3 regions of the Gracilibacillus salinarum genome follow, and region 3 is predicted to be linked to each of the others. Evidence: riboswitches for the same ligand, from Rfam matches in the RefSeq annotation. Region 3 holds a riboswitch; each other region holds the start of a gene.
What was found. A riboswitch is a leader RNA that binds a small molecule or an ion and turns the genes downstream of it on or off. The one in region 3 is predicted to bind cyclic di-GMP.

Region 1 (4,294 bases), 250 kb from region 3:
TGGATATCCATACTCACGTAATATATCCGCTCGATAAAACGTTACATATGGAAAGAACAATAACGGCATTGCGAACATCGTTTGTTTTTTTTCATCCTGATAGCGTTTTAATAAGCTAGAAGGTCTCTCAGCAAAAAAATCTTCATCATAGTAAGGTTCATTAAGCAAGTTCTCAAAGCCAGTAATATCAGAGAACTCACCTAGGAAATTGTCTGGGATGACGAATACATCCGGTGATTCACCCGCAATTAAACTTCTTCTGTACTTGTCCAGCAATTCGTCCTTATCAAACACTTTAATTGTCACTTCTACCCCTTGATGGCTCTCGAGAAAACCAGGTAATGACTCGCTGAATATATTGGTATTAGTCCACACTTCCAGTCGCTGTTGTTCTCCCTGAACTTCTTCTTGTATTAGAAGTTCTGGCGCTAATGGAGACGATTGAAAAGAAGTGAAATCCGCATTACTACACCCGCACAGTAGCAATAACAAGATAAATATTATCTTTTTGCCAACTTTTTTCAATTGTCCGCCTCCTTAGCTGTTTTCAATGTATTATGATGAAGTTTTTTCTCTTCATACATTAACGTATCGGCATGGTGTAATAATTGATCAATCGTATTTCCGTGATCTGGGTAAAAGCTGAGTCCGATACTCGCAGAGAGAAGTATTTCCTTTCTATTAACCAGTAGTGGCTGCTGAATAATTGTCAGTAACTCATCACAGAGTTGATTAACTTCTTCATTTCTCGATAATTCCACAATACCTACGAATTCATCACCCGCCAAACGATAAAAAATAACGGGCATTGTCTGTTGAAATTCTATTAATCTCTTTGCAAATACTTGCAAAAGCAAATCACCACCACTATGACCGAGTGTATCATTCACTTGTTTAAATTTATCTAAATCTATAAAAATAATAGCAAATCGCTCCTCACGCACCTCACGATCTAAGCACTCAGTTAAATCTGTATGAAAAGAGTGGCGATTGGGTAAATCAGTAAGTGTGTCAAAATGTGCTAATTGATAGAGCTTTGCTTCCGATTCCATTAGCTGATCAGTCCGGGCAGTTAATAGATCATTTTTCTTTCTTACTTCAATAAACATCGACTGAAGACGATTTGCTACTTTTTCAATATTCAGCCCTAGTTTTGAAAATTCAAAAATGGATGTATCTCGCCAGTAAAAATTATCCTGGCGCTGCATTTTCTCAGGAAGATCACTTGTCATCTGAGTAAGACGCGTTAAGGAATTGGATAAAATTCTATTGACAAGCATGCCAAAAAACAAAGCCACGAACAAAACGAACAGTGCAAACAATAAATAATCAATTAAGTCACGTGTTAATTCCAATACTTTACCGTTAGTCGGAATAACAAGAAACGTACTTTTATTTAAGAACTTCATTTCCCCTATATAATAACCTTGCGACCAGTCAAAAATGGATGGAGTTCGGACAGGCAGCCAAATGAACCCATCATTATGTATTTCTTTAACAAAACCCGTTGTAAAATATTCAATATTTGTATCGACTGTCAGTTGATTTGCATCAACCCATAATTGATTATTCTGATCCAGTATAAAAATCCGCTTATTAGATTGACCTATAAACTGATCAAATACTTCCTTAATCCTTGCTTTTTCGGTTACCGCATCCAATTGATAACTTTGAATCTCACCGGAATCCATCTCATCAATCTTATATTGAATTTGCTCCGATAACTGTTGGTGTTCTTCCTGATATAGTTGATATAAGTCACTCTCCATCTGTTTTGTATTGACTAAGATGATGATCAGTAATGGAAGAACTGCAGAGAAGATTAACAGATGCGATATAACCTGACCAAAGTATAAGCGGTGCTGATGTCCAAAATACCTTTTTAATTTTGGTATTAATGGTAGGTAATCGCAAATTATATCCGCTACAAGTGCTGCAAATAATATTTCAGTCACCGATTGAACAACCAGGAAATCTGTCAGCACACGGGAATGAGGTAATAAATCAGAAAAAAATAAAACGATTAGAGAATACACTAAGAATATCAATAAAGAATAGGCGAAACTCCAGGTAAATAAATCTTTTCTTTTTGTTACATATAAAGAACCAATTAACAATACTTCTATGATACTGTAGAAAACAAAGCCGTTATCCATGCCTGTAAAATAAGTAATTCCGCTCATTACGCTAACTAACAAAAGAGCAAATCTCACGCCAAACAGGCGAATAGAAGCTAAGTAAAGGATAGGAGCGAAGCTTAACGTAACACCGAAGATCAGGGGTATGGAAATATATTGCGCCATGACGGTCAACGCTACTATGAAAATAAATAAACTAACAAGCTTGTAATTTATTTTGCGCATAATTCTTAGCTCCTTGTCTGGTATTACCATTTAAACAGATTCTCTTAACAATTACTTTTCACGTAATTTATCGAGCTTCACGACTATTTCATACTGAAGGATCTAACGAAACTCATATAAAAAACCCATACAAAAATGTATAGGTTCCCCTGTGATACTTATCAGGTAACCCAGCCATCATCGTGAAAATTCACCTTAGATCTGTGGTTTTGCGTCTCTATTTTTCAATAGATTTGCCATTTTCTAATTATATAGTACTATTTTATCACATAATTTGCCAATTATTTAGTTTCTATTAAAACTATATTCCTATCTATTTTAATATATCTGGTAGCAAATAATCAATATAATTTGGTATATATATGAATTTCTTTTTCCTAAGAACAAAGGCGAAAGCGCCCGTTTAGAGACGTAGCGAGTGGAGCGAATCAACTGAGATAAAGGAATCACGGTGAGCTTGCGAATCGATGATGACTTATCGTAGGGCGATTTCGCGAAGTCGCCTAGTCTCTGGGCGCTGGAGCCGGACGTGGCCGTTTCTGTCAGCGAACATCATATAGCCCAAAATTTATACTTTCTTGACTTATAAGAAAAACCGAGCATAACCCGCCCGGTCCTAATTGACATAAATGATATATAATATGGATTATGTCAACTAACCATCGCTAGCCAAACATCCATATTGAGATATTTAATGTGCTGGGATACCGCTTCGGCCAACCACTCCGCGTCCTGCGGGGCACGGCTGAAGCTAACTTTGTGAAGAAGAGCACTTCACAAAGTGGATCTTCAGCACCTGCACAATCCCGCGGGAGTCTCCGTGGTTGGCCTACGCTAGAATAGGGGCTGTACAACTTTTGTATGGGGTAGCATATTGATCAATGTATCCATAACAGGAATAGAATGAATAACATAATGCCTAAAACTACTGCTTTTAGCTGTTTCAAATGTTGTAGAACTTCCCATAAGCGTAGGAAATAGGCGGAGACTCCCGTGGAATCAGCGCGAGCTGAAGATCCACTTAGTTTGTGCCTGTGTCTGCAAGTACCGCTTCGAAGTAAGCTTCCTCGGCACAAGGCAGCAAAGGAGTAGTTCAAAGTAGTAGCCTAGCTGAAGCCGTGCCCACAGGACGCGGAGCCTATTTCCGGAGCTTTGCTAAGCAGATAAACGATATCAAAATGACCATTCTGCAATACAGCTTTTGTTTACATAATCCATATTATAGGAACTCCACATCATGTTCAATATGATTACTGACTTGACCAGACTTATATACTTTCTTGATAGATAAAAAAAGAAATCAGTTCGTGTTTTGAACTGATTTCTCCTAAGCTTATTCAACTTCGTCTTCCCAGGCTAACATGCCGCCTGTCATGTTTGTTGCTTTAATGCCATTCGCTTCTAAATATTCTGTGGCACGTCCACTTCTTGCACCTGAACGGCAGATCATATAATAATGTTGATTCTGATCAAATTCATCCAAGCGATCAGGTATTTCTCCTAAGCGGATTTGTTTGGCTCCCGGAATCATCCCTTGTGCTACTTCTTCATCCTCCCGTACATCTACGATATGAAGTTTTTCTCCTTCTTTTAATTTTTCAGCTAGTTGATTTGGTTGAATTTCGTTCATGTTGATACCTCCCATAAATTATCTATACTTAGTATAGCAATTTTAAATAAATAATGTAATATTTCCATCTTCTGATCCACCAATATATGCTGCAACACCTGCATATTCAATGTCTTCTAGTAATTCTTCTTTTTGTAATCCAAGAAGATCCATGGTCATGGTGCATGCAATCAATTTTACCCCTTGTGCCTGTGCCATGTCTACCAATTCGTGGACTGGTAAAGCGTTATGCTTCTTCATTACATGTTTAATCATGTGTGGACCCATGCCTAGATAATTCATTTTTGACAGTCCCATTTTG
Region 2 (4,294 bases), 1.0 Mb from region 3:
GCGGGACACGATTCGTTTCCCTGAAGCGATTAAGGCATTTCTTCCATCATCGAAAAACAACTTAATCGATCCGACCCGTTACTGGAACTTCGTCGCAAGAGCACCGGAGTCATTGCTATTCACATTACTTGTGTACTCCAATCTAGGCACAGTAAAAAGTCTGCGTCATATACCAGGCTATAGTGTTAATACATATGTCTGGAAAAACACAGAAGGTAAGCGATACTATGTGAAATATGTTTGGTCACCAATGGCAGGTCAACAGTATATCCGTAATGAGGAAGCTGTGAGATTAGCGGGCGAAAACCCGGATATTGCGGGGCAGGATTTATATGACTCGATTGAAAAAGGTGAACCAGTCGAATATGGATTGTATGTTCAGGTGATGGACCCTGAACAGTCATTGAACTTACCCTATGATCCATTAGATGATACGAAAATTTGGGATCAGCAACAGTTTCCATTCCTTCCTGTCGGTCGTATGGTGTTAAACAAAAATCCAGATAACTACATGGAGCAAGTAGAAAAGGCGGCCTTCTCCCCAACGAATTTATTGGATGGTGCAGAACTATCCGATGATAAGATGCTGCAAGGTCGAGCAAATATATATTGGGATTCTCAACGTTACCGTATAGGACCGGATTTCCGTAATGTTCCTGTGAACAAGGAGGCAAATTGGTGGCCGGGTGATTTAGTTACTAGCGGTAATGGGCGATTGGTGGAAGGAACATTGCAACGATCTGACATTGAAAAACACGATGATTTTACACAAGCAGGACTCTTTTATGAATCATTGTCCGAGCAAGACCAAGCAGATTTAATTGATAATATGGCAGCGGGATTGTCTGCTGTTTCGTCAGATGTATTCGATGTGGTGAATCAATATATGGAGCAAGCATCTGATGATTTAGCGAGAAAACTGAACCAAGCGGTCACAGAGAAAAAAGAGCAATAGACCATAGCCATTTTTTCTCGATTTGAGCACGAAAATGTAAGGCTACCATGGATCGCCACGGTCCATGTGTAGCCAGCTGAATAATTTTATCCAATTCGCCAAAATATAACAATAATACAGGGGTTTCGCTATTGAAATGTCACTATATCATTCGATATAATAAAATACATTGAATTCAAGATAAATAATCTAACAAAAAGGGTGATCGAGCATGGTGTTACAATCGCTTCTAATTATATTTTTATTATCTGCCTCCTTCTATCTTTCCTATATAACCTGCCGAAAAAAGTAAACATCTCAAGCTCTCTTATTCTATCAATGTCAAAATTCCGCTATTTTCGACAGATTTAAACAGAAAATGTTAGGTATTAAAACTCATAAAAATGGTTTTTTTCTTCAATTATTTAAGTCTTTTGATTTATCTTTGCTATAATACCTTGATGGTTATTGCAATTAATATAGGAAAACGGTATGATAGACATAGATAATTGAAGTATTTGATAAAGGCAAACTATTTGAAAGAGTAGGACGCAAAGCCTAGGGTCTAAGGGTATTTATCTTCATATCTTATACCTATGATCGCCTGGTTACCTAAATAACACTAATCGGATACGTGTGTGTATGACAAAGTTTCTTTTGTCATTTTAGGCTATTTCTGTTCTTTTCAGGAATAGCCATTTTTTTTGGGAATAAAAATGAGGAGGTAAAAACATGCGAATTGCAATTGTGAAAGAAGCTTCTATTTATCGCGAGGGTTTGGTAGGGGTGCTTTCTACGGAATTCAAGGATTATGATGTAATCGCAGTGGAACCGAAACAACAAGAGAAATTACGAGACTATATCATTGATTTGTTAATCATTGATATTGATACTAAGACTGACACCATGTCGCTTGTAGAGAAATATATGGAGAACAACAAGAAAATTATTATCTGGACGGAGAATCAACACCATGAGAATCTAACCGAACTGTTCAAAATGAACTTACACGGTTACTTCTTTAACGGAATGGAAAAGGAAGAATTAATTGGAGCCATTGAAAAAATCGTTGCGGGTAACCATTATATCCACCAGGATCTTGCACCAGTTCTGCTAGGCGATTACCGCCAGATTTATAATCGTAAAGAGTCAAGACCCGTTGGTGTGTTTACCAACCGCGAGTGGGAAGTGATGGAGCTCTTGACAAAAGGTTATAGTAATCAACGTATTAGTCAAAAGCTTTATATCACAGACAAAACGGTAAAGAATCATATTAGCTCCATCTTGCGTAAATTAGAAGTACCAGACCGGACGAATGCAGTCATTACAGCCTTTCGGAATGAATGGTTTTACGTTTCTTAAAAAAAGAAAGCCTGTGTCAGGAGGGACACAGGCTTTCTTTTTTTGCAAGGCAGGATGATATAACCTCTTAGTTATGAGTAAGCTCGTTGTAGTGAAAAGTTAGAATAAAAGAAACTACAGTACACGCTGAAAGACGAGCTGAATGTCGAATTTTTTAAGATATTCAAGAATAATTGTATGAATTTTACATAATAAAAGGTATATTGCTATGTCATATCAAAATGTATTGTGTTATAATTTCGAATATAATGTGCTAAGTATGCTATTTGACAGAAATACATTTCATTCGGAGGTTACTAAACTATGGAGGAAACGATATCACTGAAAGAGATTTTTGAAGTATTGAAGAAACGCCTTTTGCTGATTCTATTGTTAATGATTGGAGCGGCAGGTGCAGCAGCAATTATTAGTTATTTTGTCTTAACGCCAACCTATCAATCTAGTACGCAATTTATTGTTAACCAGGATACAAGTGAAGCACAAAGTGTCGATATAAATCAAATTAGATCTAACTTGGAAATAATTAATACATATAATGATATCATCACGAGTAATCGAATTTTGGATCAAGTTATAGAAGAATTGAATTTGGCGATTTCACCTGGCGCATTAAGTGAGAAAATATCGGTAGCGAATTCGGAGAGTTCTCAGGTAGTGAAGCTATCCGCAACCGATTCCGATCCTGAACTGGCAGCAGAGATTGCCAATACTACTGTCGCGATCTTTCAGGAAGACTTACCTGAATTAATGAATGTCAACAATGTGAGTGTCTTATCAGAAGCGGTTGTCCCAGCCAATCCAACGCCTGTTAATCCGAAGCCAATGCTGAATACAGCTATCGCACTTGTTATCGGTGCTATGATCGGGGTAGGCTTAGCGTTCTTATTTGAATACCTCGATAATACGGTGAAAACAGAGCAAGATGTGGAAAAAACTTTGGAATTACCTGTACTTGGTGTCATTTCTCATATTGACGAGAAAGATATGATGACGATGGGGAAGTCCGTATCCATCAGTCAGAAGCGTGAGAGGGGGAACTTCAATGGCCAGAAGAAAAAAACAGTCTAAAGTATCGAACATTCGTCACTTAATTACGAAAATGAACCCACGCTCTCCGATATCTGAGCAATACAAAACGATTCGGACTAATTTACAGTTCTCTTCCGTTGACGGTGATCTACAAACAATGCTGGTTACTTCATCAGGACCATCGGAAGGTAAGTCATCTACCACAGCGAATTTAGCGATTGTGTTTGCTCAGCAAGGAAAGAAAGTGCTTCTAATTGATGCGGATATGCGGAAGCCAACCTTGCATTACACGTTTAGAATGGATAACAGAAGAGGATTGAGCAGTGTATTGGTGGGAGAGTCAACCTTATTAGAATCGATTTCTAATTGTGATGTCGCCGGACTGGATCTATTGAGCTGTGGCCCGATTCCGCCTAACCCATCAGAATTACTAGGTTCGAAAGCAATGGAGAAGATGATCGTGGCTGCTAAAGAAGAATATGATGTGATTTTATTTGATACCCCGCCTGTTCTTGCCGTTACAGATGCCCAAATTCTTGCCAACATATGTGATGGTGCGGTGATGGTCGTACGGAGTAACCAGACGGAGAATGATGCAGCAATTAAGGCAAAAGAGTTGCTGGAAGTCGGTAATGCGAAATTGTTAGGAGTGGTCCTCAACGACCGTGAACAGAAAAAAGGTCATTATTATTATTACGGAAATTAATAGCAGAATGAAAGCCATTTGACTAGTCATCCTAGAGTTAAATGGCTTTTTTTAGTATTCAAAATCACCTTTATGAATGAACGAATTGTAAAAAAATATACATATCTCGAAATTCATCTTTTCAATTTATAACGAATATGATATTCTTTATATAGAACAGGACGAAAGTCTCATATAATATAAGGGGTAATGAGAAAGGATGGTATTAATGTTGGATATTAATCCGTATATTCTTCCAATCAATCAAGATAGCGTAAAGGATA
Region 3 (4,294 bases):
AGAAGAAGAAAGTGAATATACAGAGGAAACGGAATTGCCGGCTTTTGAAGAAAACCGATTCGATGAGCAGACTGAAGATAACGAAGAGACGTTTCATTTAGAAATGGATGAAGAAGACCTCGACACAACGAATGAAGAGTACGAAGAGGAGAAAGTAGTGCCTATCACGAGCGTTCGAGCCATGCAGGAGAATGAAGCGCAAGACACAGAAGAACGTCAGAATCAAGAAGAGGATATATCAGCTGAAGAAGAGCTTGCAGAAGCAGAAAAAGAAGAGGATAAACTACATGTGAAAGCGAGAAATGAGTCTCAAGATGAGACATCCTATTTGTTGAATGTATTTGCAGATGAAGAAGCATCGAGTTACACACGGTTGAAATTATATATCGTCCAGCCAGATGATCAGATGCATACGATTGCCGAGCGATATCAACTCTCATCAAAACACATTATGAGAGTGAATCGATTAGAAGATGAAGATGTTTCTGCCGGACAATTGATTTATATTCCGATTCCTTCTGAAGAATAATTTGTTAGTCCCTTGGTAGCCTGTCAAGGGATTTTTTATTTGATGAATCAGAAATGGGGGATTCGCCGATGAGGTGGTCACAACTATTACAATCATATCAATTGCAGCCAGAGTCTATTGAACAAATCACAGATCGTTTATACAAGATAGAAGCAGATCATCAACAATATGCATTAAAGCATGCGAGACTATTGCCAGAAGACGTAGGAAGATGGCAGGCAATTCAACAATATATTCAGGGAAAAAAGATTTTTGGCTTTGTGCCTGTATATTCTACTGTTCACCAGCGGTCATTTGTCGAAGACAACGGGGAGATCTATTATCTAATGCCATGGGTTAACCGTGAAATATCCGAACAGCCGGCAGATGAATATGCAACAGCTATTCATACAATTGGCAAGCTGCATGCCGCAACGATGGATTATCATAAGATAGAAGCAGTTAAACAAAATCGGAGCACATTAGAAAGCCAATTTGAGCAGGAGCTATCATACTGTCGTGAGCAAATGCTGCAATATGTTCGTTTATTTGAAGCAAAACGATTCATGTCACCAGCAGAATTACAAATATGCATGTATTATCGTGACGTGGAGCAGCTTTTTAATAAAATGGAGGAGTGGCAGGAAATATATTTAGATAGAATGGAAGAAACAGATCAGATGAAATATACGTTATGCCATGGAAACGTAAAACCATCCCATTATATGACAACTGGAATGAATACGTACTTATTAAATTGGGAGTATGCATTGATGACTTCGCCAACTTATGATTTAGTTTCTTATTATCAGTATTTGTTCAGGTTTCATGATTGCGACATGGATAAAATCTCAGAATCATTCTCAGTATATTGTCGCTATATCGATTTATCAGACTATGAGAAATCGCTTCTTGTATTACAGCTGCTGTCTCCGCATAACTGGTTTCGATCTATGTCAGAGATAATGCAGCCAAGAAGGGGCACAAGTAATGTAAGAAAGTCTGTTGAAATCGAAGTAGAGTTCCGTAAGTTGTTTCATGGCTTCCAAATGCAAGAATATATATATCAGACATTGAAAACGGATCCGATAGATGATTTAGGTTAAATCCATTCTAATTGAAAGGCTAGCAAGATACCAATCAATATTCCTAATAATAATACGTCAAAAGTAGTTGGGAAAAATATGGTGCGAATCCCTTGAAATACGACAATTGGTAATATACAACGTTCACAGATTAAAATCCATTCTCTTGCCCAGGGTGGTAGACGATAACGATAATAACGTGCCAAGATATCACCTCATTTTCACTATATTTTCGTTATATTCTAGCTTATGCATTCAAAGTGGAATCGTACCCCTTAATTATGAATCGTTTAACGAAATAAACGAAAAGGACTACATCTGTCAAGACTGTAAGTTGATAAGGTGGGCTTTCGTCTACTAAGTTAAAATACGTAGTTCAAAATTATTAAAAAAATAATTTTTTTGCAGGAAAATCAATTTTTTTAGCGAATATATACTATTAGAATGATATTAATCAATGATGTCTCGCTTTTGGATGCGTATAAACGATTGTCTTGAACATTAGAAAAGGTAACAGATAAATTGCTCTTATTCTAACTGATTATTTGTCTGTATGTACTATACGCTGACAATACTAGACAAGCATCTTGTTTCAAAATCAATTTTTCTGGGTGTTACCAAGAATCATCTTTGTTAGAATGCGTTGCCGAATAATAGCTATGACAAGAATTCTGCACTCATTCATTGGTATTAAAGTGTATAAACAGGTTTTATATGATTGATTTTGCTAATACAAGATAAAGTTACTACTAGTAAAAAAGCGGTATTTTTCTATATTAGCTGAATATAATATACTAATTATAATAGCTGTTTATATTACTTTTTGTTTTTCTGCACTATTCGTTTTTGTAGGTATGCTGTGGTATTGCAATTCGTTCAAGGTGTTTTCGTGTAGCATGCATGATCAGAAAAAGGCAAACCTATTGCAAGATAGGGACGCAAAGTTCCAGGTCCGTTCATTTATCCAATACGGACGGCTGAGCTGCCTGAAATACAGATTTGTATTTTAGGAGGAGAAAGGTTATGGAATCGAAAGTAAACGTGGATTATGAATGGATCTATCTAATGCTCAAAGCGAAAGAGATTGGATGTTCAAAAGAAGAAGTAAAAGAATTTCTGACAAAGAAAATGGCAGAGAAATGTGTGGAACAGCATTAGACCTTAAAAACCCCATTTAAAATATGGGGTTTTTATTTTGCTGTAGGGGAAGATAAAAATAGTAGCAATCCTAACATGAACTGCCAAGACCATGAGGTAGCCCAGAAACCAGGCAACTTCCTGCATCGTCCTACAATAAAGAAGATGAAGCTGGGTTCCTATAATATGGATTATGTAAACTAACAGCTTAGTATTAATTTTGAAATGATTCATGTGCTAGGATACCGCTTCAGCCAACCACTCCGCGTCCTGCGGGGCACGGCTGAAGCTAGGCTACTACACGAATCACTTCTCTGCTGCCTTGCACCGAGGAAGCCTACTTCGAAGCATTACTAGAAGACGCAGGTGCAGACGTTGTGGATCTTCAGCACCTGCACAATCCCGCGGGAGTCTCCGTGATTGGCCTCAGCTGATGTATAGCTCCACAATTTATGCGACAGCTAGGATATGAAGCACTATCTGCAAGATTTACACCATAATTGATGAAATACATTGCTAAGCACCACTGCTAATAGCTGTTCCAATCGTTGTAGTACTTCCCATAAGCGTAGGAAATAGGCGGAGACTCCTCATGCCTCAGCGCGAGCTGAAGATCCACTTCATTTGTGCCTGTGTCTGCCATTATTGCTTTGAAGTATGCTTTCTCGGCACAAGGCAGCAAAGAAGCTGTTCAAGTAGTAGCCTAGCTGAAGCCGTGCCCACAGGACGCGGAGTCTATTTCCGGAGCTTTGCTAAGCACATATTCATATCAAAATTACCACAATATCAGATAGTCCTAATTTACATAATCCATATTATAGGTAGTTGTATATTATTGTATGAATTAGGACTGGAAGGGTTGTTGCTGGTAATTTTCGCCCGGGAAATAATGATTTAATTATGAAGGCTTTTGCCTGTACTTGCAGAGAAACTTAGTTTTTCTTTATGGTGAATAGGGTATTGCTTATTAGACGATCTTATGTGTCATTTGCTATACTGAATATGATATCTATGGAGTACATATCTAGTCAAAAGTGAGATAAACTATCATAGTTTAGCAATGATATCGACTGGAAAGGAATGATTAGATGACAGTGAAGAAACCAAAAATCGTAGTACTAGGTGCAGGTTACGCCGGTATGATGACAACGAAACGACTTACGCAACAATTCGCTCCTGAAGAAGTGGATATTACATTAGTTAACAAGCATAATTATCATTATCAGACAACATGGCTGCACGAAGTAGCTGCAGGCACAATTGATGTAAACCGCTCCAGAATTATGATCTCTGATGTCATTAATACTAGACATGTTAACTTTGTGCATGACACCGTTAAGAAAATTAACAAGGAAAACAAAACGGTTGAATTGGATAATGGCACACTAAGCTATGATTTTCTTGTGATTGGTTTAGGCTTTGAGAAAGCTACCTTTGGCATTCCAGGCATGGACGAGCATGCATTTTCTATTCAGAGTGTGGATAAGAGTCGAATGATACGTGACCATATTGAATACCAATTCTCACGTTACCGAAATGAACAAGATCCTGATCCGAGTATGCT

Region 1: linked by a shared signal. The riboswitch ahead of MUN87_RS05695 (diguanylate cyclase domain-containing protein) and the one ahead of MUN87_RS04555 (anti-repressor SinI family protein) in region 3 are both predicted to bind cyclic di-GMP.
Region 2: linked by a shared signal. The riboswitch ahead of MUN87_RS09135 (response regulator transcription factor) and the one ahead of MUN87_RS04555 (anti-repressor SinI family protein) in region 3 are both predicted to bind cyclic di-GMP.

Annotation. Positions count from the first base shown of each region.
Region 1 is NZ_CP095071.1:1,154,413-1,158,706, forward strand. It holds gene MUN87_RS05690 (ABC transporter substrate-binding protein) at 1-525, opposite strand, end outside; gene MUN87_RS05695 (diguanylate cyclase domain-containing protein) at 522-2,363, opposite strand; cyclic di-GMP riboswitch class I at 2,525-2,611, opposite strand; gene MUN87_RS05700 (rhodanese-like domain-containing protein) at 3,697-3,993, opposite strand; gene MUN87_RS05705 (DsrE/DsrF/DrsH-like family protein) at 4,036-4,294, opposite strand, start outside.
Region 2 is NZ_CP095071.1:1,948,606-1,952,899, reverse strand. It holds gene MUN87_RS09140 (catalase) at 1-955, shown strand, start outside; cyclic di-GMP riboswitch class I at 1,451-1,550, shown strand; gene MUN87_RS09135 (response regulator transcription factor) at 1,667-2,296, shown strand; gene MUN87_RS09130 (YveK family protein) at 2,600-3,364, shown strand; gene MUN87_RS09125 (CpsD/CapB family tyrosine-protein kinase) at 3,339-4,031, shown strand; gene MUN87_RS09120 (tyrosine-protein phosphatase) at 4,240-4,294, shown strand, end outside.
Region 3 is NZ_CP095071.1:900,504-904,797, reverse strand. It holds gene MUN87_RS04570 (LysM peptidoglycan-binding domain-containing protein) at 1-529, shown strand, start outside; gene MUN87_RS04565 (phosphotransferase) at 598-1,614, shown strand; gene MUN87_RS04560 (YszA family small membrane protein) at 1,611-1,799, opposite strand; cyclic di-GMP riboswitch class I at 2,497-2,583, shown strand; gene MUN87_RS04555 (anti-repressor SinI family protein) at 2,617-2,751, shown strand; gene MUN87_RS04550 (NAD(P)/FAD-dependent oxidoreductase) at 3,819-4,294, shown strand, end outside.